4 regions of the Dechloromonas sp. A34 genome follow, and region 1 is predicted to be linked to each of the others. Evidence: predicted binding sites of a transcription regulator. Region 1 holds the regulator's gene; each other region holds the start of a gene.

Region 1 (5,230 bases):
CGCCGACCAGCCGGATGATGCCGGCAAGCAGCGTATGTTCGCCGACCCCGGTCGCCGTACAGCGCAACGCTCCCTGGCCGTTGGTGGTGGCGGCGAAGACCGGGTCGCCGGCTGCCTTGCCAACTGGCATGCTTTCGCCGGTCAACATCGCCTCGTTGATGTTCGAAGCGCCGTCGATGACTTCGCCATCGACCGGCACGCTCTCGCCCGGCCGGACCAGGAAGATGTCGCCCGGCATCAGCGCCTCGACCGGCATTTCGATCCATTGCCCGTCGCGCTCGACGCGCGCAGTTTTGGGCTGCAGGCGGATCAGCGATTCGATCGCTTCTGAAGTCCGCGCCTTGGCCCGTGCTTCGAGCAGCTTGCCGAGCAGTACCAGGGTGATGACCGCCGCCCCGCCCTCGAAATAGACATACTGGTCGAGGCCGAACACCGTGACCACGGTCGAAAAGCCCCAGGCCATGCTAGTACCCAGCGCCACCAGCACGTCCATGTTGGCACCGCCGCCGCGCAGCGCCTTGAAGGCGCCATCGTAGAAGCGCCAGCCGATCCAGAACTGGACCGGTGTCGCCAAGGCCAACTGCAGCCAGCGCGGCAGTTCGTTGTGCTGGCCATGCTCGCCGAACATGAACAGCATCTGGCCAACCAGCGGCAGGCTGAGCGCCACGGCAATCCAGAAACGGCGCGACTCCTGGCGGTAGGCAATCAGCTTCTCGGCTTTTTCGCGTTCGCGCGTCCCACTATCGACCCGTTCCGCCGAAAAGCCGGCCTTGGCTACCGCCGCGATCACCGCCGCCTCATCTGCCGTACCGACCAGGCGGATCCGGGCGCGTTCAGCCGCCAGATTGACGTTGGCCTGCATGCCCGGCTGCCGGTTGAGCACCTTTTCCAGGCGCGCCGAGCAGGCCGCGCAGGTCATGCCGCCGATTGCAAACTCGACGACCCGGCTGGCTTCGGCTTCGCTCACTTGACCAGCAGCACCGGGCAGCTGGCGAGATGGAGCACGCGACTGGCCACCGAGCCCATGACCAGCCCGGCCACCCCGCTCCGCCCATGGCTACCCATGACGATCAGGTCGCACTTGAGTTCGCCGGCGATCTTGGCAATGACCTCGGCCGGCTGACCGACATGGATGTGCGTTGTGTGAAAGTGGCCGGAGGCATCGAGCCGGGCTTGCGCCGCGCTCAACTGCTCCTGGCCTTCTTCAAGGTAGTACGCCTGCAGCGTTTCCTTGCCGATGTGTGCTTGCACGCGGCCGATCGGGATCGGCGCATGAACGTGCAGCAGGTGAATCTCCGGCACCTCGCGAAACCAGGCGCTATGGGCAATCAGATGATCGACGGCGCGCAGGGCGCAGTCTGAACCATCGACCGGCAATAAAATCTTCATCGTCTCTCCCGTCCTAAATCCAGCCGAGCAGGCGCATCAATCCGAACAGGCCATAAAGACCGAAACCGAGCACCAGCAGGCCGGAAAACATGCGCACCGCGGGACGGCGCACGAATTCGTTCAACCTGGCAAACAAGATGCCCGCCAACAAAAGATTTGGCAAGGTGCCCAAACCAAAGGCCAGCATCATCAGCGCACCGCGCCGGAGGATCCGGCGGTCAGCGAACTGGCCAGCGCACTGTATACCAGCCCGCAGGGCAGCCAACCCCACAGCAGGCCGAGCGGAAATGCCTGAACCACCGTCCGCACCGGCAGGAAGCGTTTGGTCAGCGGCTGGATCACGCGCCACAGATGCTGCCCGGCTCGCTCGGTAAAGGCCAGCGTACGCGTCATGCCGAGCAGGTAAAGCCCAAGCGCGACGAGCATCAGGTTGGCGAGAAAAAAGAGGATCAGGCGGACCGGAACCTGGCCTTCGAGGCCCATGCTGGCCGCGCCGAGTGCTCCGGCAATCGCCCCGGCTACGCCGTAGGAAAGGATGCGGCCGCTGTTGTAGGAGAGCAGCATGGACCAGCGTGCCGGCGCGCCGAGCGACAAGGCACCGACGATGCCGCCGCACATGCCGACGCAGTGGGTGCCACCAAGCAAACCAACGAGAAAGAGGGCGAGAAAGCCGGAGTCAGGCACAGGGGGGAAAGAAAGGGCGGCAGGGAGGGCGGGATTTTAACCCCAGCCTCTCACCCACCCTCCCCGTCAAATTACCTTCGAGTAACGCGTGCGCTGACGATCGGCCCGCAGATAGCGGTCGAAAACCATGGAGATGATACGCACCAGCATGCGTCCCGGTGGCAGGACCGTGATCCATTCCGGCTCGATCTTGAGCAGGCCGGCACGCTCCATTTCCTTCATGTCTTCCAACTCGGCCGCAAAATATTGATGGAAATCAATCAGATGGGAACTCTCGATACTTTCGATGGAAAGCTCGAAATGGCACATCAGGGCCTGGATGATCGAACGCCGCAGGATGTCGTCGGCAGTCAGCTCGATGCCGCGGAAGACCGGCAGCATCTGGGCGTCCAGCCGGTCGTAGTATTCGTCTAGCGTCTTGACGTTCTGGCTGTAAGTCGGCCCGACCTTGCTGATCGACGAAATGCCGAAGGACAGCATGTCGCAGTCGGCGTAGGTCGAATAGCCCTGGAAATTGCGGTGCAGGCGGCCCTGACGCTGGGCAACGGCCAGTTCGTCATCGGGCTTGGCAAAGTGATCCATGCCGATGAAGACGTAACCGGCTTCGGTCAGTTTCTTGATGGCCAGCGCCAGAATCTGCAACTTGGTATCGGCCGACGGCAGATCGGGTTCGGCGATCCGGCGCTGCGGCTTGAACAAGCTGGGCATATGCGCGTAGTTGTAGATCGACAGGCGTTCCGGGTCCATCGCCAGCACGCGTTCCAGCGTGCGGTTGAAGCCCATCACCGACTGGTGCGGCAGGCCGTAGATCAGATCGACCGAAATCGACTTGAACCCGTTGGCCCGCGCCGCCTTGACCACGTTGTAGGTTTCTTCCTCGCTCTGCACGCGGTTGACCGCAACCTGGACGCGCTCGTCGAAATCCTGGACCCCGATGCTCATCCGGTTGAAGCCGAGTTCGCCGAGCAGGGCGACCGTTTCGTAATCAACCTTGCGCGGATCAACTTCGATCGAGTACTCGCCGCCGTCGAGCAATTTGAAGTGCTTCCTCGTCTCGCCCATCAACAAGCGCATCTCGTCGTGCGACAGGAAGGTCGGCGTGCCGCCGCCCCAATGCAGCTGAATCACCTCATGTTCGCCATCCCTGCCTTCGAGGCTGGCGCTCTGCAAATCGAGCTCTTTTGCCAGGTATTTCAAGTACTTGGCGCTGCGTCCGTGATCCTTGGTGATGATCTTGTTACAGGCACAGTAATAGCAGATGGTGTTACAGAAGGGGATGTGGAAGTATAATGACAGAGGTCGACTGATGCCGCCGATATTGCGTTTGCCCAGCCAGAGCTTGGCAGCGTCCGAGTCGAAAGCTTCGACAAAGCGGTCAGCCGTCGGATATGACGTGTAGCGTGGGCCGTTCACATCGAAGCGGCGAATGATCTGTGGATCGAAGACGAGGTTTTCAGTTGCGAAATTCATTGGACATGCCGCCAGAAGGTGGATGGATTATGTTCGGTAGGCGCGATTTTGTGGTTGACATGGATCAAGCGAACTCAGGTTGCCAATGCCTCAAATAACCCCGCTGAATCAAGATATCACGCTGTCCGTAATCAAGACAGCCTGTTCAAATTGTAACCTGCGCGAACTCTGCTTGCCCTTCGGGCTGACACTGGAAGAACTGGAGCGTCTCGACGATCTGGTTTCCACCCGTCGCCGCATAAAGCGCGGCGATCACCTGTACCGGGCCGGCGAGCCGTTCGATGCCATCTACGCGATTCGCAGCGGTTTCTTCAAGACCGACGTGCTGCTCGAAGACGGCCGCGATCAGGTAACCGGATTCCAGATGGCCGGCGAACTGCTTGGCCTCGACGGCATCAGCACCGAGCACCACACTTGTAACGCGATCGCCCTCGAAGACAGCGAAATCTGCTCGATTCCCTTCTCCCGTCTGGAAAGTCTGTCGCGCGAGATCCACAATCTGCAGCATCATTTCCACAAGGTGATGAGCCGCGAGATCGTTCGTGACCACGGCGTGATGATGCTGCTCGGCACGATGCGCGCCGAGGAGCGGCTCGCTGCCTTCCTGCTGAATTTGTCGCAGCGCTTCACGGCGCGCGGCTTTTCGCATGCCGAGTTCTACCTGCGCATGACGCGCGAGGAAATTGGCAGTTATCTCGGCCTCAAGCTGGAAACCGTGTCGCGCGCCTTCTCGAAATTCCAGGAAGAAGGCTACATCGCCGTCCAGCAAAAGCACATCCGGATCCTGAATGTGAATGGGCTTAAAGCCCTGATGAATCACCGCGCCTGAGCGGTCGATTCCTTACCAGCGCAGGCGCGCCAGTTCGGCGCTGCGCGCAACCAGCCGCCGCAGCAGATTTTCCGCCTTGATTCGCCCCGCCGTGCCCTGCCCCGGCGTGCGATAGGCCAGCACCACCCGGCCCGGCTCGGCTACCGTCGTAAAGACGCTGATCGCCAGCGGGCACAGGGCAATCTGCGCCGCCTCCTCTTCCAGCAACTGCCAGGCCAACGCCGCGCTGCAAAACTGGACGATTTCGGCATTGGCAAAAGGGCTCGCCGCCCGCGCCAGATCGCCGGCCGTGCGGGCCAGCATGCCATTGAAGGGAATGACCGCGCTGACCACCAGCCCCTCGGCCTCGATGGCCTCGACGAGCGCCTCGCGGGTCGACTGGTAATCACTGCCGACCACCACCTGACTGACCACATCCTCGGCGGCAAAGACGCCGGGAATCAGACAGAAGGCCAGCGCCGCAAGCAGCCAGCGCAGCAGTTCAAGAAAAAAGGGGCTCCGAGGAGCCCCCTGAACAGATGCGAGGAAAACATCTGACGCTTGGAAATACAGAATGAATCAGAAGAAGATGATGCCGCCAGCGGAAATCGTCCGGTTCTTGAAATCGACATTGGTATCAGCCGCATTGGTGATCTTCTCATCATTGAATTCGCCGACCAGCGTGATGTATTTGTTCAGCGAATGATAGACCCCCAGCGTGTAAGCCTGGTTCTTGATACTGTTCAGCGGGCTGGCACCGGTCAGTGCAAAACCGTTCTTGTCCTTGTTTTCGCCGAAGTTCAGACCGACCTTGGTGGCGCCGAACTTATAGGTGCCTTGCAGAAAATAACCATCGGAATCGGTCTTGTTGCCGGCCCC
Region 2 (5,230 bases), 360 kb from region 1:
GCATCGTCGCCTGAAGCAGCTGCAGCGGTTACGTGGGTTCGAGCCTGCAATGAAGTCCGAGTGTTATGTGTGCTGCGACGGTAAAAATTCGCAAACATCGTTGGACTGGCCAGGCGGTTTTCTTCGCAGTGGCCGACTTGGTTTCGGTATCAGTGCCGGGGCGGGGTGTTGCTAGACATGGCGCTCTGTTCTCTCCGTTCGACAAAGTATCCGTCAAGTGGGCAGACCCGGCTTGGTGGGCATTCATGTTCACGAGCGCACTCGGCCTGCGTTTCGTCGGTGAGAACCATTTCGCGGACCGTTTCACAACGGGCGATAGGGGAGTCGAAGATGGACATGGCAACCTCCGCTTGTTTGAGTACTAAATTCAACTGACTAATTCAGTCTAGTTGCGCGGGGTGGCAAAAGCCAAGAATACGCGGCGCAGATACTCTGATTTGATCTTTTTGTAGCATGCCCCTTTTTCTGACCTTGGGTCAGCGGGTACTATGTGCCTTTTTCCATACGGTACCGTCTGGAGAGCGCTGCCGAAATGTCTTGCGTTGCGCTTTTACAAGGAGAGTGGTTATGCAAATAAATGAAAAAGTATTTCTTGTGACCGGAGCAGGTTCTGGTCTGGGGGCCGCGACAGCGCGCGCTTTGGTTGAGGGCGGTGGGAGCGTTGTCCTGGCTGACCTCAATCGCGAGGCCGGTGAAAAGCTGGCCGCGGAACTTGGTTCGGCTGCCTGTTTTGTTGAAACTGATGTGGCCAGCGAGGCTTCTGCTGTCGATGCCATCCAGGCGGCGATTACAAGGTTCGGCGGGCTGCACGGACTGGTCAACTGCGCTGGTGTCGCGCCGGCTGAGAAAGTTGTCGGCAAGGATGGGCCGCATCGACTGGAAAGCTTCACCAAAGTCATCACTATTAATCTGGTCGGTACCTTTAATATGATCCGTCTGGCGGCTGAGGCGATGCTGAAAGGCGAGCCTGATGCTGGCGGCGAGCGGGGGGTAATTATCAATACGGCGTCGATCGCAGCTTATGAGGGGCAGCTCGGGCAGGCCGCCTATGCGGCGTCGAAGGGCGGGATTGTTGCGTTGACTCTGCCGGTGGCCCGGGAGCTGGCGCGTAGCGGAATTCGTTGTATGACCATTGCACCGGGCATCATGGAGACGCCGATGCTGCTTGGCATGCCACCCGAAGTCCAAGACTCGCTCAATAAAATGGTGCCGTTCCCTACCCGAATGGGCAAGCCGGCCGAATTCGCCGCGCTGGTCAAGCATATTGTCGAAAATGCCTATCTCAATGGTGAAGTAATCCGTCTCGACGGTGCCATCCGGATGGGCACCAAATAATCTATACTTCGGCTCCGCCATTGACCAAAAAGGCACTTCGGTGCCTTTTTTATTGCATGTCCGAAACTTCCTGTTATCACTGCGGCCAGCCGATTCCCGACGATGTCGATCTGTCGGTGAAAATTGCCGGGGATTCGCGTGCCATGTGCTGTTTTGGTTGCCAGGCTGTCGCGCAGTCAATCGTTGATAACGGCTTGCAGGATTATTACCGGAGTCGTGATGCCTTGCCGGAGTCCCCGCGCGAGGCAAAGCCGGCGATCCTGGATCAACTGGCAATGTTTGATCATGCTGACTTCCAGAAAAGTTTCGTCAAGAAACTCGGCGAGAACGAGCGAGAGGCTTCCCTGTTGTTGGAAGGAATCACCTGTTCTGCCTGTATCTGGTTGAATGAGCAGCATGTGGGCAAGCTCCCAGGGGTGACGGCGGTCGATATCAACTACGCGACCCGACGGGCGCGCGTACGCTGGGATGAGTCCCGAATCAGTCTCTCCGATATTCTCGGGGCGATTGCGGCCATTGGTTATCGCGCCTATCCCTATGACGCCTCCAAGAACGAGGAGCTTTCGCGCAAGGAACGGCGCGGCGCGCTGTGGCGGGTCTGGGTGGCGGGCTTCGGCATGATGCAGGTAATGATGTACGCCTTTCCGGTGTACATCGCCGACGGCGAAATGTCTGCCGATATCGAGAGTTTGATGCGCTGGGCCAGTCTCCTGCTGACCCTGCCGGTGGTCTTTTACTCGTCGGCACCATTTTTCCGTAGCGCCTGGCGCGATCTGAAATTACGTCGTGTCGGCATGGATGTGCCGGTCGCCCTCGGGATCGGTGCCGCCTTTGCGGCCAGTTGCTGGGCGACGCTGGTCCAGTCGGGAGAGGTCTATTTCGACTCGGTAACGATGTTCGTTTTTTTCCTGCTCGGTGGCCGCTTCCTGGAAATGACTGCGCGTCAGAAAGCATTGAGTGTGACCGAAGAGTTGGCCAAGTTGCTGCCCGCCTTTGCCCAGAAATTGCCCGGCTTTCCCTCTGACCGCAGCACCGAGCAGCGGGTCGTCGCGGACCTGCACCCGGGGGACTATGTCCTCGTGCGGGCCGGCGATATCGTGCCGGCGGATGGCCGGGTTATCGAGGGGATCAGTTGTGCCAACGAATCCTTGCTGACTGGTGAAAGTCGGCCAGTGGCAAAGTCGCCGGGTGATGCGGTGACTGGTGGTTCCGTCAATGCTGAAAGTCCACTGGTTGTCCAGGTTGAGCAGGTTGGTGAGGGAACGCGATTGTCGGCCATCATTAATCTGATGGAGCGGGCGGCAACAGAAAAGCCACGTATCGTCGAAGTGGCCGACCGTGTGGCGACCTACTTTGTTGCCGTGCTACTGGTCCTGGCTGTGCTAGTCGCTGTCGGCTGGTATTTTGTTGATCCCGGCAAGGCTTTGTGGATCACCGTGTCGGTCTTGGTCGTGACCTGCCCCTGCGCCCTTTCCTTGGCGACACCGATTGCGCTGACCGTTGCTGCTGGAGCGCTGGCCAAGGATGGCTTGCTGGTGACGCGGGGGCACGCGATTGAAACCCTGGCCCGGGCAACGCATTTTGTTTTCGATAAGACCGGCACTCTGACCACGGGGAGGATGCATCTGGTCGATATCGGTGTCGTCGGAGCCCTGGATCGAGAAGCTTGCCTGGCAATTGCCGCCGCCCTTGAGCAAAGTTCCGAGCATCCGGTGGCGAGTGCGCTGCGGCGGGCAGCCGGAGATACGTCTCCGGCGGCGATGGATGTCCTTGCCGAGCCCGGCCAGGGTATTGAGGGGGTGATCAACGATCAGCGTTATCGTATCGGTCAAGCCCCTTATGTGATGGGCTTGAGCCAGGTACCCCTGCCGGAGGCGGCAACTGACTGGCTGGAAAGTGGGGATACTGTCGTGCTCTTGGGTGATGCTGGCGGGGCTCTGGCGTTTTTCCGGATCGGCGATGAAATTCGCCCAGAGTCGAAGGCGCTCATTGCTGAGCTCAAGCATTGTGGGAAAAAGGTGCTCTTGTTGACCGGTGATGCGCCGGCTGTGGCTCACCGCGTGGCCCAGAAGCTGGGTATTGAAGAAATCCGGGCCGGCGTTACCCCGCAAGGCAAGCACGATTGCGTGACGGCGCTCCAGGCTGGCGGCGCGATCGTGGCGATGGTGGGTGACGGAGTTAACGACGCGCCAGTGTTAGCGCAGGCCCAAGTTTCGGTCGCCATGGGCGGCGGGGCGCAACTGGCCAGGACGCAGTCCGATTTTGTGTTGCTTTCGGAAAATCTTGACCATCTGCGTCACGGATTACGGCGTGCGGTCAGATCGCTACGGGTTATTCGTCAGAACCTCTGGTGGTCATTCGCCTATAATTTTGTTGCCTTGCCCCTCGCCATCACCGGCTATGTCACGCCATGGATGGCCGGAATAGGGATGTCGGCCAGTTCCTTGCTGGTCGTGCTCAACTCACTGCGTATCCAGCGCGTGGAGACTGATTAATGGAAAGCGTCTATCTTCTGATTCCGATTTCGGTTCTTCTGGTTTTCGGAATTGCCCTTGCTTTCTGGTGGTCGGTACGCAACGGTCAATTCGACGATTTGGAGGGACCGGCTTTCCGCCTCCTGATGGATGATGATCGGCCAAAAGTGCAGGCTGAAACCCCGGAAAACGATAAAACAGAGAAAGTTTGACCTGCGTCAACATATCGAAGCGATTCGGGCGGCAATATGCATGGCATGTGAAGCGTCGGCTTCACGAATATTCTCTGTTGGGGTTGGGGTGCGTTACGACGCACCCTTTTTTTGTCCACGCTCCGGCCGCTAGGCGGGAACTACGTCCTTCTGACTAATTCGACCTAGATATTCCGTGGGTTGATCTATGTCAAAACGCCCCGCCTGATCTAGAATACCATCCGCTTTCATGTGCCGCCTTGGGTTTAAGGGGGGTGGTCATTCAGTCTTTTCATTAACGAGAGGTGGGTTCATGTCTGGAACGCAAACCACATACAACGATAAGGTCGTACGGCAATTTGCCGTCATGACTGTCATCTGGGGCATCGTCGGTATGCTTGTCGGTGTCATCATCGCAGCCCAGCTGGTTTGGCCGGAATTAAATATCGGCCCCTGGCTGCACTTCGGACGTCTGCGTCCGTTGCACACCAACGCAGTTATTTTTGCGTTTGGTGGCTGTGCGTTGTTCGCAACATCTTATTGGTGCGTTCAGCGCACTTGCAGCACCCGTCTTTGGGGTGGTCCGCTAATTCCCTTCACGTTCTGGGGTTGGCAAATCGTCATTCTGTTGGCTGCAATCACGCTGCCGCTGGGTATTACCACTGGCAAGGAATACGCCGAACTGGAGTGGCCGATCGATATCCTGATCACGCTGGTCTGGGTTTCTTATGCGGTGGTTTTCTTTGGCACCATCGCCACCCGCAAGGTTGCCCACATTTATGTGGCAAACTGGTTCTTTGGCGCGATGATCATTGCTGTTGCCCTGCTGCACCTGGTTAACAGCTGTGAAATTCCGGTTGGCTTCCTGCGTTCCTACTCCTGCTACGCCGGTGTTCAGGATGCAATGATTCAGTGGTGGTACGGCCATAACGCAGTAGGCTTCTTCTTGACTGCGGGCTTTTTGGGCATGATGTACTACTTTGTGCCGAAGCAAGCGGGGCGTCCGGTCTACTCCTATCGTTTGTCCGTTGTCCACTTCTGGGCGCTGATCTTTACGTACATGTGGGCGGGGCCTCACCATCTGCACTACACCGCTCTGCCGGACTGGACCCAGTCTGTCGGTATGATTTTCTCCCTGATTCTGCTGGCTCCGTCCTGGGGGGGCATGATCAACGGCATCATGACCTTGTCCGGTGCCTGGCATAAGCTGCGCGATGATCCGATCCTGAA
Region 3 (5,230 bases), 430 kb from region 1:
GCGCTGACCAACCAGTTGCGCGCGCGCAGCCTGTTCGGCCCGAAGCGCGCAGCCCCGAGCGGGCCGGCCTTCATTCCGCAGGGAAAACCCGCCATCCAGCCCCGCTGAAACGCCAGAGTCCGCTACAAGCTGGCAAGCGCCGATTTCCCGAGTGCGGCGGTCAACTTTAATTTGCGCCGCCTTTCGTTTTTTAGCGGACATCAAAGCCCCAGCAGAGCACTCGGAAATAACATCGCCTCGCCAAACAATTTCCGAAAGGGGGAAAACAATGAGCGGCGCGTTCACCAAATCGATGGCGCGGAACATTTTCTACGGGGGGACGGTTTTCTTCTTCCTGTTGTTCCTGGCGTTGTCATTCGACACCCACTCGCAACTTCCCAAACGCGACATGCGGCAGAACATCACGCCGCAGATCGCCGAGGGCAAGAAGCTGTGGGAAGTAAATAACTGTATCGGCTGCCACACCCTGATGGGTGAAGGTGCCTATTTCGCACCGGAACTGGCCAATGTCATCGTTCGCTACGGCGACGAGGGCGTCAAGGCCTTCATCCAGAGCCGTCCGAAAGAGGGCATCCCGGGTCGCCGCAGCATGCCGCAGTTCAACTTCACCGACGAGCAGCTGAATGCCATCGTGGCCTTCCTGAAGCACGTCAATTCGATCAACGATGCCAACTGGCCGCCCAACGACCAAGGCTGATCGAGAGGAGACACTGAACATGCAATTCAAATCGCAAGCGGTTGCCAAACCCTACTTCATCGCGGCTATCGGCCTGTTTGTCGGTCAGATCCTGTTCGGCCTGATTCTTGGCCTGCAGTATGTGATCGGCGACTTCCTGTTCCCGGCCATTCCCTTCAACGTGGCCCGCATGGTCCACACCAACCTGCTGATCGTGTGGCTGCTCTTCGGCTTCATGGGTGGCGCGTACTACATGATCCCGGAAGAATCCGAGACCGAGCTGTTCAGCCCGAAACTGGCGCTGATCCTCTTCTGGACCTTCCTGGTGGCCGGTGCCGCGACCATCGTCGGCTATCTGGCCGTGCCGTATGCCACCCTGGCTGAACTGACCGGCAACAACATCATCGAGACCATGGGCCGCGAGTTCCTCGAACAGCCGCTGCCGACCAAGCTCGGTATCGTCATCGTCGCGCTCGGCTTCCTGTTCAATCTGACCATGACCATGCTGAAGGGCAAGAAGACCGCCATTTCCATGGTGCTGATGATCGGTCTGTGGGGCTTGGCCGTCTTCTTCCTGTTCTCCTTCTACAACCCGGTGAACGTCGTTCTCGACAAGTTCTTCTGGTGGTGGACGGTGCACCTCTGGGTGGAAGGCGTGTGGGAACTGATCCTCGGTTCGTTCCTGGCCTTCGTGCTGATCAAGACGACCGGCGTCGACCGTGAAGTCATCGAAAAGTGGCTGTACGTGATCGTTACCCTGACGCTGATCACCGGCATCATCGGTACGGGTCACCACTACTACTGGATCGGCACGCCGGAATACTGGCAGTGGTGGGGTTCCATCTTCTCCGCCCTGGAACCGATCCCGTTCTTCGCCATGACCGTTTTTGCCTTCAACATGGTAAACCGTCGCCGCCGCGAGCATCCGAACAAGGCTGCCGTGTTGTGGGCACTGGGCACCGGTGTAATGGCTTTCCTCGGTGCCGGCGTGTGGGGCTTCCTGCACACCCTGGCTCCGGTGAATTACTACACGCACGGTACGCAGATCACCGCCGCTCACGGTCACATGGCTTTCTATGGCGCCTACGCCATGGTCGTGCTGATGATGATCTCCTACGCCATGCCCATCCTGCGCGGCCGTGCTGCCAACAGCAACAAGTCGCAAGTGATGGAAATGTGGGCCTTCTGGCTGATGACCATCGCCATGGTCTTCATCACGCTGTTCCTGACCGCCGCCGGCATCCTGCAGGTCTGGCTGCAACGCGCCTCCGACTCTCCGCTGCCCTTCATGGTGGCGCAGGACAAGATCGCGCTGTTCTACTGGGCACGTGAATTTACCGGCGTGTTCTTCCTGATCGGCCTGATCATTTACCTGATCAGCTTCTTCGTCGGCGGCAAGGACGAAAAGGCCGCTTAAGAGGATTCCTCCTAGCTGTACTTCAAGCGCGGGTCGTGAGACCCGCGCTTTTTTTCGCCCCTTTTTCCAACACGGGCTGCCCCCCTGCCGAGCAGACTTGCCCACACCAGCGCCGTCAACAAGCACCTGGATGTTAGTCGTTGGCGATGATCAATGCAGGACGCTTGGCGTAACCGATATTGTTCCGTGACGCGCAGCGGGCCTTGCATGCGCGAGGGATGGTCAGTGAAAGGTCGCTTACGGTCAGACCAGTGAATACAACTCAACGAGAGTGAACTGTCGGAAACTCTTACATGCCACGCAAAATTTTCTCAAACCCATTGGAATGAATCACCAAGGAAAAATCGCAAGCCATTGAAATAACGCACATACAATCCACCGATTCGATATTGGCACGTTAAGTGCTTGATACCTCGCAAATCCGGAGCGGTTGAAGTCCCGAGGGAAAGATCAACAGCACACTCCCTCATGTTTTTCGCTTTGGTTTCTACTTTTCATCAAAAGGGGGCAACAAAAATGAGTCTATTCAAGCGTTCAACAATCAATCTGGGGCTTACGTCCTTGCTATCACTGTCCGCGCTGGCCTTTTCCGGCACCGCATCGGCCCTCCCGGCCGGCTGGAGTTGTACCGGCACCTGCGGCGAACTTGGCGCCGATGGCGTGGTAACTGCATCGCCCGACGGTGGCAACTATCTCTATGTTGCAACCACTAATGCCCCCTCGCAGGCTGGCCTCGGCCTTGGCAGCGAAACCAACGGTACGGTGCTGCGCTCCGTCAATTTTGCCGCTACAGCGGGCACCTCCCTTCAGTACCACTTCAATTTCGTGACGACCGATGGCGCCGGTTTTGCCGACTATGCCTGGTCTCGCCTGTTCAATGCCGCTGACAACTCGTTGGTAGCCCTGTTGTTTACTGCCCGCACCACCCCGGGTGGCAACACCGTTCCCGGCTTTGGCATGCCTGCCATTGCCGCCACCATGGATCCCACCACTGTCACCGTGGTTCCCGGCGCCCCCACCTGGTCGCCAGTCGGTACAGGCTGCTGGGCCACCGGCTGTGGCTATACCGGTTGGGTGAAGTCGACCTATCAAATCCTGGCCGACGGCAATTACTATCTCGACTTCGGCGTCGTGAACTGGAGCGACACGGCATTCAATACCGGCCTTGCGATCGACGGCATCCTGGTTGGTGGCAACCCGATCGACCCCAACCAGGTTCCCGAGCCGGCCAGCCTGGCGCTACTGAGCCTTGGTCTGCTTGGCCTGGGCGCCCTGCGCCGCCGCAAGGCATCCTGACTGTTTTAGCGACAACAAGGCCGGGGTCTCAGATCGTGTAAAGGCGTTCTAAGGTTTCCGGCAAAAAGCGCCTCGCATCAGCGAGGCGTTTTTCTTTGTTGTGGCTGAAATAGTCAACTTCGCTTCTGCTTTTCGCCCCCGATTTTCTAGCGCAGGCTAACTGTCTTGCCCTTCCACTGCCGGTCAAAGCACCGGTAGAAGATCGACAGATAGCTCGGCCTGTCGGCCTGGCGGTCGGTTTCCAGGAGGCAACGAAAGGCTCGAAAATTACCGGGTATTTGGCCTTTTCGTCGGGCCAGGCAACCCGTGGCGGCACTGCAAACTTTGCTTTCCATTCTTATTGCAGATCAAGTTACCGACCGGCCGGCGTCGCTATCATCGACCGCATGACTACGCTTGCCGCCCCACTCGTTGCACCACCCATCGACAAACGCCTGCCCGGCGATCTCGCGATCTGGTTTTTCATCCTGGCCGAGATGCTGGCCTTTGCCGTGTTCTTCGCCTCCTACGCCTTCGCCCGCGCCCACGATGTCGAGCTGTTCAATACCTATCAGCAGACGCTGGACCGCAATGCCGGGGCGCTCAATACCCTGCTCCTGATCACCGGTTCGTGGTTCGTCGTGCTCGCCGTGCAGGCGGCGCATCGCGATGACCAGAAGGCCATCTCGCGCAACATTGCCCTCGGCTTTCTCTGTGGCGGCGGCTTCCTGGCCGTCAAGATCTTCGAATACGCGGAAAAGTTCGGGGCCGGCATTTCGTTGTCGACCAACACCTTCTACATGTTCTACATCTCGCTGACCTTCTTCCATTTCATGCACGTCATCCTCGGCATGGTGATCCTCGCTGTGCTCTGGGTGCAGTCGCGCAACGGCGCCTACGGCAGCCACAATGCGCACGGCCTGGAGAGCGGCGCGGCCTACTGGCACATGGTCGATCTGCTGTGGATCATCCTTTTCCCCCTCGTTTATGTGATGCGCTGATGAATGCCCTGAGCAACCCCGCCCACCGCGCCTGGCTGGTGCTGATCGCCGCCACTGCCGCCACCTGGTATCTTGGCGAAGTCGGCGCCGCCGGCACCTCGGCCATCGTCGCCATGCTGGTCATCGCCTTCGTCAAGGGCCGGCTGGTGATTCTCGATTTCATGGAACTGCGCAGCGCGCCGCTGATGTGGCGGCTGCTGCTCGAAGGCTGGCTGATCCTCGTCTCCGGCTTGATTCTGTTGGCTTACTGGATGTCTCTCAAATGAACGACCTGCCTTTCTACGAACCGTCCGGCAACGAAATATCGCTCTTCGAGCATGCCTTCCGCGAACGCCTGCCGCTGCTCATCAAGGGCCCGACCGGTTGCGGCAAGACGCGCTTTGTCTCGCACATGGCGGCGCGCCTCAAGCTGCCGCTCTATACCGTGGCCTGCCACGACGACCTGACCGCCGCCGACCTCGTCGGCCGCCACCTGATCTCCGACAAGGGCACCTACTGGTGCGACGGCCCGCTGACCCGCGCCGTGCGCGAAGGCGGTATCTGCTACCTCGACGAAGTGGTCGAGGCGCGCAAGGACACTACCGTCGTCCTCCACCCGCTGGCCGACGACCGTCGCATCCTGCCCATCGACCGCACCGGCGAGACCCTGGAAGCGCCGGCCAACTTCATGCTGGTCGTCTCCTACAACCCCGGCTACCAGAACCTGATGAAGGGCCTGAAGCCCTCGACCCGCCAGCGCTTCGTCTCGATGCGCTTCGACTTCCCTGGCGCCGAGCGCGAAATCTCCATCCTGATCGGCGAAACCGGCTGCGACGCCGATCTCGCCAAGCGCCTGGTCGGCATCGCCAAGGCCTTCCGCGC
Region 4 (5,230 bases), 610 kb from region 1:
GCGCTTGCCCTTGAACAGCGGGCCGTCGCAGTGCGGGCAGTAGGCGACACCTTTGCCGCGGTATTCCTGCTCGCCGGGCACGTTCATTTCGCGCCAGCGGGCACCGGTGGCCAGAATCACTGACTTGCTCTTCACCGTCGCGCCGTTTTCCAGTTGCACCTCGATCAGGTCGCCGGGAATCAGTCTGGCGGCGCGTTGCAGATTCATGACGTCGACCTCGTAATCCTTGACGTGCTCCTCTAGGCCCATGACCAGCTTCGGGCCATCGGTGGCCTTCACCGAGATGAAATTCTCGATGGCCAGCGTGTCCATGACCTGGCCGCCGAAACGCTCCGCCATAAGGCCGGTGCGGATGCCCTTGCGGGCTGCGTAGATGGCGGCCGAAGCGCCGGCCGGTCCGCCGCCGACGACCAGCACGTCATAGGCTTCCTTGGCATTGATTTTTTCGGCATCGCGGGCGGCGGCGCCGGTGTCGAGCTTGGCGATAATTTCCTCGATCGTCATCCGACCAGCGCCGAACTCGGCGTCATTCAGGAAAACGGTCGGCACGGCCATGATCTTGCGACGCTCGACTTCGCCCTGGAACATCGCGCCGTCGATCATCGTGCTGGTCACACCAGGGTTGAGCACAGCCATCAGGTTCAGGGCCTGCACGACGTCCGGGCAGTTGTGGCAGGACAGCGAGATGAAGGTCTCGAACCGGAAGCTGCCGGGCAGGGCCTTGATCTGTGCGATGACTTCGGCGTCTACCTTGGGCGGATGGCCGCCGGTCTGCAGCAGGGCGAGAACCAGCGAGGTGAATTCGTGGCCCATCGGGATGCCGGCAAAGTGGATGCGCGGCGTTTCGCCGGGCAGGCCGATAGCAAAAGAGGGGCGCAACGTGGCGCTACCGTTTTCGCGCAGGCTGACCTGGCTCGAGAGTGCGGCGATGTCGACCAGCAGGCCGCGCATTTCCTCGGCCTTGGCGCTGTCGTCGAGCGAGGCGACCAGTTCGATCGGGCGTTGCAGCTTTTCGAGGTAGGCCTTGAGTTGCGTTTTGATGTTGGCGTCAAGCATGTCTTGCTCCCGGTTCAGAATTTCATTGGAAAGCCGGAGAGGGCCGGCTTTGCGTTGAAATCCTCGCCGCTCCGGGCGGGAGCGACGGGGTTCAGCGTTGCCTTAGATCTTGCCGACCAGGTCCAGCGACGGGGCCAGGGTGGCGTCGCCTTCCTGCCACTTGGCCGGGCAGACTTCACCGGGGTGGGAGGCTACGTACTGGGCTGCCTTGATCTTGCGCAGCAGTTCGGAAGCGTCGCGGCCGATGCCCAGGTCGTGAATCTCGGCGACCTTGATTTCGCCTTCAGGATTGACCACGAAGGTGCCGCGCAGGGCCAGGCCTTCTTCCTCGATCATCACGTCGAAGTTGCGGGTGATGGCGCCGGTCGGGTCGCCGATCATCGGGTAGGTGATCTTCTTGATGGTGTCGGAGGTGTCGTGCCAGGCCTTGTGGGTGAAGTGGGTGTCGGTCGACACGGAGTACACCTCGACACCGATTTTCTTGAACTCCGGATAGACGTCGGCCATGTCGCCGAGTTCGGTGGGGCAAACGAAGGTGAAGTCGGCGGGGTAGAAGAAGAAGACGGACCACTTGCCCTTGAGGTCGGCTTCGGAAACGGGAACGAACTTGCCGTTGTGAAAAGCGGTTGCCTTGAACGGTTTGATTTGGGAATTGATGATCGACATCTGGGTTTCTCCTGGTGGTTAGAAATTGAACACAACGCCATATTAAGTATCGCTGCCTAATTGGACCAATTGATTGAACAAATAAACAGAATAGAGATTGGCTATTCTGTCATTGCGTCCAGGAAGCTGGCTCCCTATCACCTAGTTACAAAGAACTAGCCATCTCCTCTCATTCGAACTAGGTGCCTCCTGTCAGCGGTATCTGCTTGATACAAATCAAGTCTTTGGGGGGTAGGATGCGGATCATTGCCATCCATAGCAGCTCTTGACTGCAAATCGTCCAGGAGGATCAGGCCGGATGAATATCTCCAGTGCCATTTTGTACATAGCTCCAGCACGCCTCGAGGAGGCCTGTGCCGCGTTGCTCCAGTTGCCGGGGGTGGAGATTCATGCCCGTACCCCGGAAGGTAAGGTGGTCGTCACGCTGGAAGACGACGATACGAATTCGGCTGCGGACAGTTACGTGGCTTTGCATGGTCTTCCCGGCGTCGCATCGGTAGCCATGGTTTATCAATATAGCGGCGACGAGTCAGATACCGAGGAGGTAGAGGCGTGAAGCTCAATCGACGGGATTTCATCAAGGCCAACGCAGCAGCAGCGGCCATTTCGGCAGCCGGCTTGCCGGCGGCCAGCGCAGTGGCAGCACCGCAGAAGGACGAAATTCGCTGGGACAAGGCGCCCTGCCGCTTTTGCGGCACCGGCTGCAGCGTGCTGGTCGGTACCCAGGACGGCCGCGTCGTGGCCACCCAAGGCGACCCGGATGCGCCGGTCAATCGCGGTCTGAACTGCATCAAGGGCTATTTCCTCTCCAAGATCATGTACGGCAGCGACCGCCTGAAGACGCCGCTGTTGCGCATGAAGGATGGCAAGTACGACAAGAACGGCGATTTTTCGCCGATTTCCTGGAAACAGGCCTTCGACATCATGGAAGAGAAGGCCAAGGCGACCTTGAAGGCCAAGGGGCCGAACGGCCTGGCGATGTTCGGATCCGGCCAATGGACGGTCTGGGAGGGCTACGCTGCCGCCAAGCTGATGAAGGCCGGCTTCCGCACCAACAATCTCGATCCCAATGCCCGCCACTGCATGGCCTCGGCTGTTGCCGGGTTTATGCGCACCTTCGGCATCGACGAGCCGATGGGCTGCTACGACGACATCGAGCATGGCGACGCCTTCGTGCTCTGGGGCTCGAACATGGCCGAGATGCATCCGATTCTCTGGACGCGGATCACCGACCGCAAGCTGTCCTCAAAGAACGTCAAGGTTGCCGTGCTCTCGACTTTCGAGCACCGCTCCTACGAGCTGGCCGACATCCCGATGATCTTCACGCCGCAGACGGATCTGGCGATCCTCAATTACATCGCCAACTACATCATCCAGAACGGAAAGGTGAATCAGGCTTTCGTCGACAAGAACATCAATTTCAAGAAGAGCGCCACCGACATCGGTTATGGCCTGCGCCCGACGCATGCCCTGGAAAAGGATGCGACCAGCAATGGTTATCCTGGTGCCGACGGCAAGCCGAAGGGCGATACCGGCAAGTCCGAAGCGATCACCTTCGAGGAATACAAGAAATTCGTCGCCGACTACACAGTCGAGAAGGTTTCCAAGCTGTCTGGCGTCGCCCAGAAGGACCTCAAGGCGCTGGCCGAGCTCTATGCCGATCCGAAGATCAAGGTCGTCTCGTTCTGGACCATGGGCTTCAACCAGCATACCCGTGGCACCTGGGCCAACAACCTCGTCTATAACATCCACCTGCTGACCGGCAAGATTTCCGAGCCAGGCAACAGCCCGTTCTCGCTGACCGGCCAGCCGTCTGCCTGCGGCACGGCGCGCGAAGTCGGTACCTTCTCGCATCGTCTGCCGGCCGACATGGTCGTCACCAATCCCGAGCACCGCAAGCACACCGAAGAGCTGTGGGGGCTGCCGGAAGGCACCATCCCCGACAAGGTCGGTTTCCACGCGGTGGCCATGGCGCGGGCGCTGAAGGACGGCAAGGTCAATTTCTACTGGCAGCAGTGCAACAACAACATGCAGGCCGGTCCCAACATCAACGAGGAGCTCTATCCGGGCTGGCGCAAGCCGGAGAACTTCATCGTCGTCTCCGACCCCTACCCGACAGTTTCGGCAATGGCAGCCGACCTTATCCTGCCGACCGCGATGTGGGTCGAGAAGGAAGGCGCCTACGGCAATGCCGAGCGCCGCACGCAGTTCTGGCGGCAGCAGGTCAAGGCGCCGGGCGAGGCACGTTCCGACCTCTGGCAGCTGATCGAGTTCGCCAAGCGCTTCAAGATGGAGGAAGTCTGGCCGGAAGAACTGCTGGCCAAGGCGCCGAAGCTCAAGGGCAAGACGATGTATGACGCGCTGTTCGCCAACGGCGTGGTTAACAAGTTCAAGGCCACGGAAATCCAGCCCGGCTTCGACAACGACGAAGCCAAGCTCCTCGGTTTCTACGCGCAGAAGGGGTTGTTCGAGGAATACGCCGCCTTCGGTCGCGGCCACGGCCATGACCTGGCGCCGTTCGAAACCTATCACCAGGCTCGCGGCCTGCGCTGGCCGGTAGTTGGGGGCAAGGAAACGCTATGGCGCTTCCGCGAAGGCTACGATCCTTACGTCAAGAAGGGCGAGGGCGTAAAGTTCTACGGCCACAAGGACGGCAAGGCAGTGATCTTCGCGCTGCCTTACCAGCCGGCTGCCGAGGTTCCGGATAAGGATTTCGACCTTTGGATGTCCACCGGTCGCGTCCTTGAGCACTGGCACACCGGCACCATGACTCGCCGCGTCCCCGAACTCTACAAGGCTTTCCCGGATGCCGTGGTGTTCATGCATCCGGACGACGCCAAGGCGCGTGGACTGCAGCGTGGCATGGAGGTCAAGGTGGCTTCGCGCCGTGGCGAAATTCAGTTGCGTGTCGAAACTCGCGGTCGCAACAAGCCGCCGCGCGGCCTAGTCTTTATTCCGTTCTTCGACGCTGGCCGCCTGGTCAATAAGTTGACGCTGGATGCGACCTGCCCGATTTCGAAAGAAACCGATTACAAGAAGTGTGCCGTCAAGGTGACACGGGCCTGACGCCGCGCAGTGCCAAACAAATGAACGAATAAGCGGCCGGAGCAATCCGGCCGTCCATCGGAGGTAAGAAACCATGAAATTTATCCCTGCTCTGGTGCTGGCGGCCGCTGTACTCCTCTCGGGAGTGAGTGGCGTCGGCGCGCAGGAAAAACTGGTCAACGAAATCGGTAACGTGACAATCGAGGGGAATTCGAAGGTCGACATGTTCCGGCCTGAAAAGGATCAGGAAACCATTCCCCGGAATTTCCAGAAACAGCCGCCGTTGATCCCGCACAGCATCAAGGGTTACAACATTACTCAGAACTTCAACAAGTGTATGGATTGTCACTCCAAGGAACGCGCCGATGAAACCGGAGCGACCAAGGTTGCCAAATCGCACTATCTGGATCGCGAAGACAAGAAACAATCCAATATCTCGCCGCGCCGCTACTTCTGCATGCAA

What was found. Region 1 encodes FNR, which switches genes on or off when oxygen is low (the NO sensors DNR and NnrR bind a similar motif). Its sites were predicted from a motif close to TTGANCTAGNTCAA; they were not measured.
Region 2: a site for FNR is predicted at 4,202-4,215, ahead of ccoN (cytochrome-c oxidase, cbb3-type subunit I). Genes of this name have one in related genera too.
Region 3: a site for FNR is predicted at 3,727-3,740, ahead of NQE15_RS07185 (cytochrome c oxidase subunit 3 family protein). Genes of this name have one in related genera too.
Region 4: a site for FNR is predicted at 1,929-1,942, ahead of NQE15_RS06265 (chaperone NapD). Genes of this name have one in related genera too.

Annotation. Positions count from the first base shown of each region.
Region 1 is NZ_CP102486.1:1,859,423-1,864,652, reverse strand. It holds gene NQE15_RS09375 (heavy metal translocating P-type ATPase) at 1-919, opposite strand, end outside; gene NQE15_RS09370 (universal stress protein) at 964-1,389, opposite strand; partial or broken gene NQE15_RS09365 (sulfite exporter TauE/SafE family protein) at 1,403-2,073, opposite strand; gene hemN (oxygen-independent coproporphyrinogen III oxidase) at 2,140-3,543, opposite strand; gene fnr (fumarate/nitrate reduction transcriptional regulator Fnr) at 3,629-4,372, shown strand; gene NQE15_RS09350 (DUF302 domain-containing protein) at 4,385-4,786, opposite strand; gene NQE15_RS09345 (porin) at 4,931-5,230, opposite strand, start outside.
Region 2 is NZ_CP102486.1:1,494,930-1,500,159, forward strand. It holds gene NQE15_RS07485 (3-hydroxyacyl-CoA dehydrogenase) at 568-1,335, shown strand; gene NQE15_RS07490 (heavy metal translocating P-type ATPase) at 1,392-3,830, shown strand; gene ccoS (cbb3-type cytochrome oxidase assembly protein CcoS) at 3,830-4,021, shown strand; gene ccoN (cytochrome-c oxidase, cbb3-type subunit I) at 4,314-5,230, shown strand, end outside.
Region 3 is NZ_CP102486.1:1,431,268-1,436,497, reverse strand. It holds gene NQE15_RS07205 (rhomboid family intramembrane serine protease) at 1-108, shown strand, start outside; gene NQE15_RS07200 (c-type cytochrome) at 269-697, shown strand; gene NQE15_RS07195 (cbb3-type cytochrome c oxidase subunit I) at 717-2,093, shown strand; gene NQE15_RS07190 (NF038132 family protein) at 2,655-3,389, shown strand; gene NQE15_RS07185 (cytochrome c oxidase subunit 3 family protein) at 3,776-4,369, shown strand; gene NQE15_RS07180 (cytochrome C oxidase subunit IV family protein) at 4,369-4,635, shown strand; gene NQE15_RS07175 (CbbQ/NirQ/NorQ/GpvN family protein) at 4,632-5,230, shown strand, end outside.
Region 4 is NZ_CP102486.1:1,245,852-1,251,081, forward strand. It holds partial or broken gene ahpF (alkyl hydroperoxide reductase subunit F) at 1-1,056, opposite strand, end outside; gene ahpC (alkyl hydroperoxide reductase subunit C) at 1,159-1,722, opposite strand; gene NQE15_RS06265 (chaperone NapD) at 2,021-2,278, shown strand; gene napA (nitrate reductase catalytic subunit NapA) at 2,275-4,788, shown strand; gene NQE15_RS06275 (nitrate reductase cytochrome c-type subunit) at 4,862-5,230, shown strand, end outside.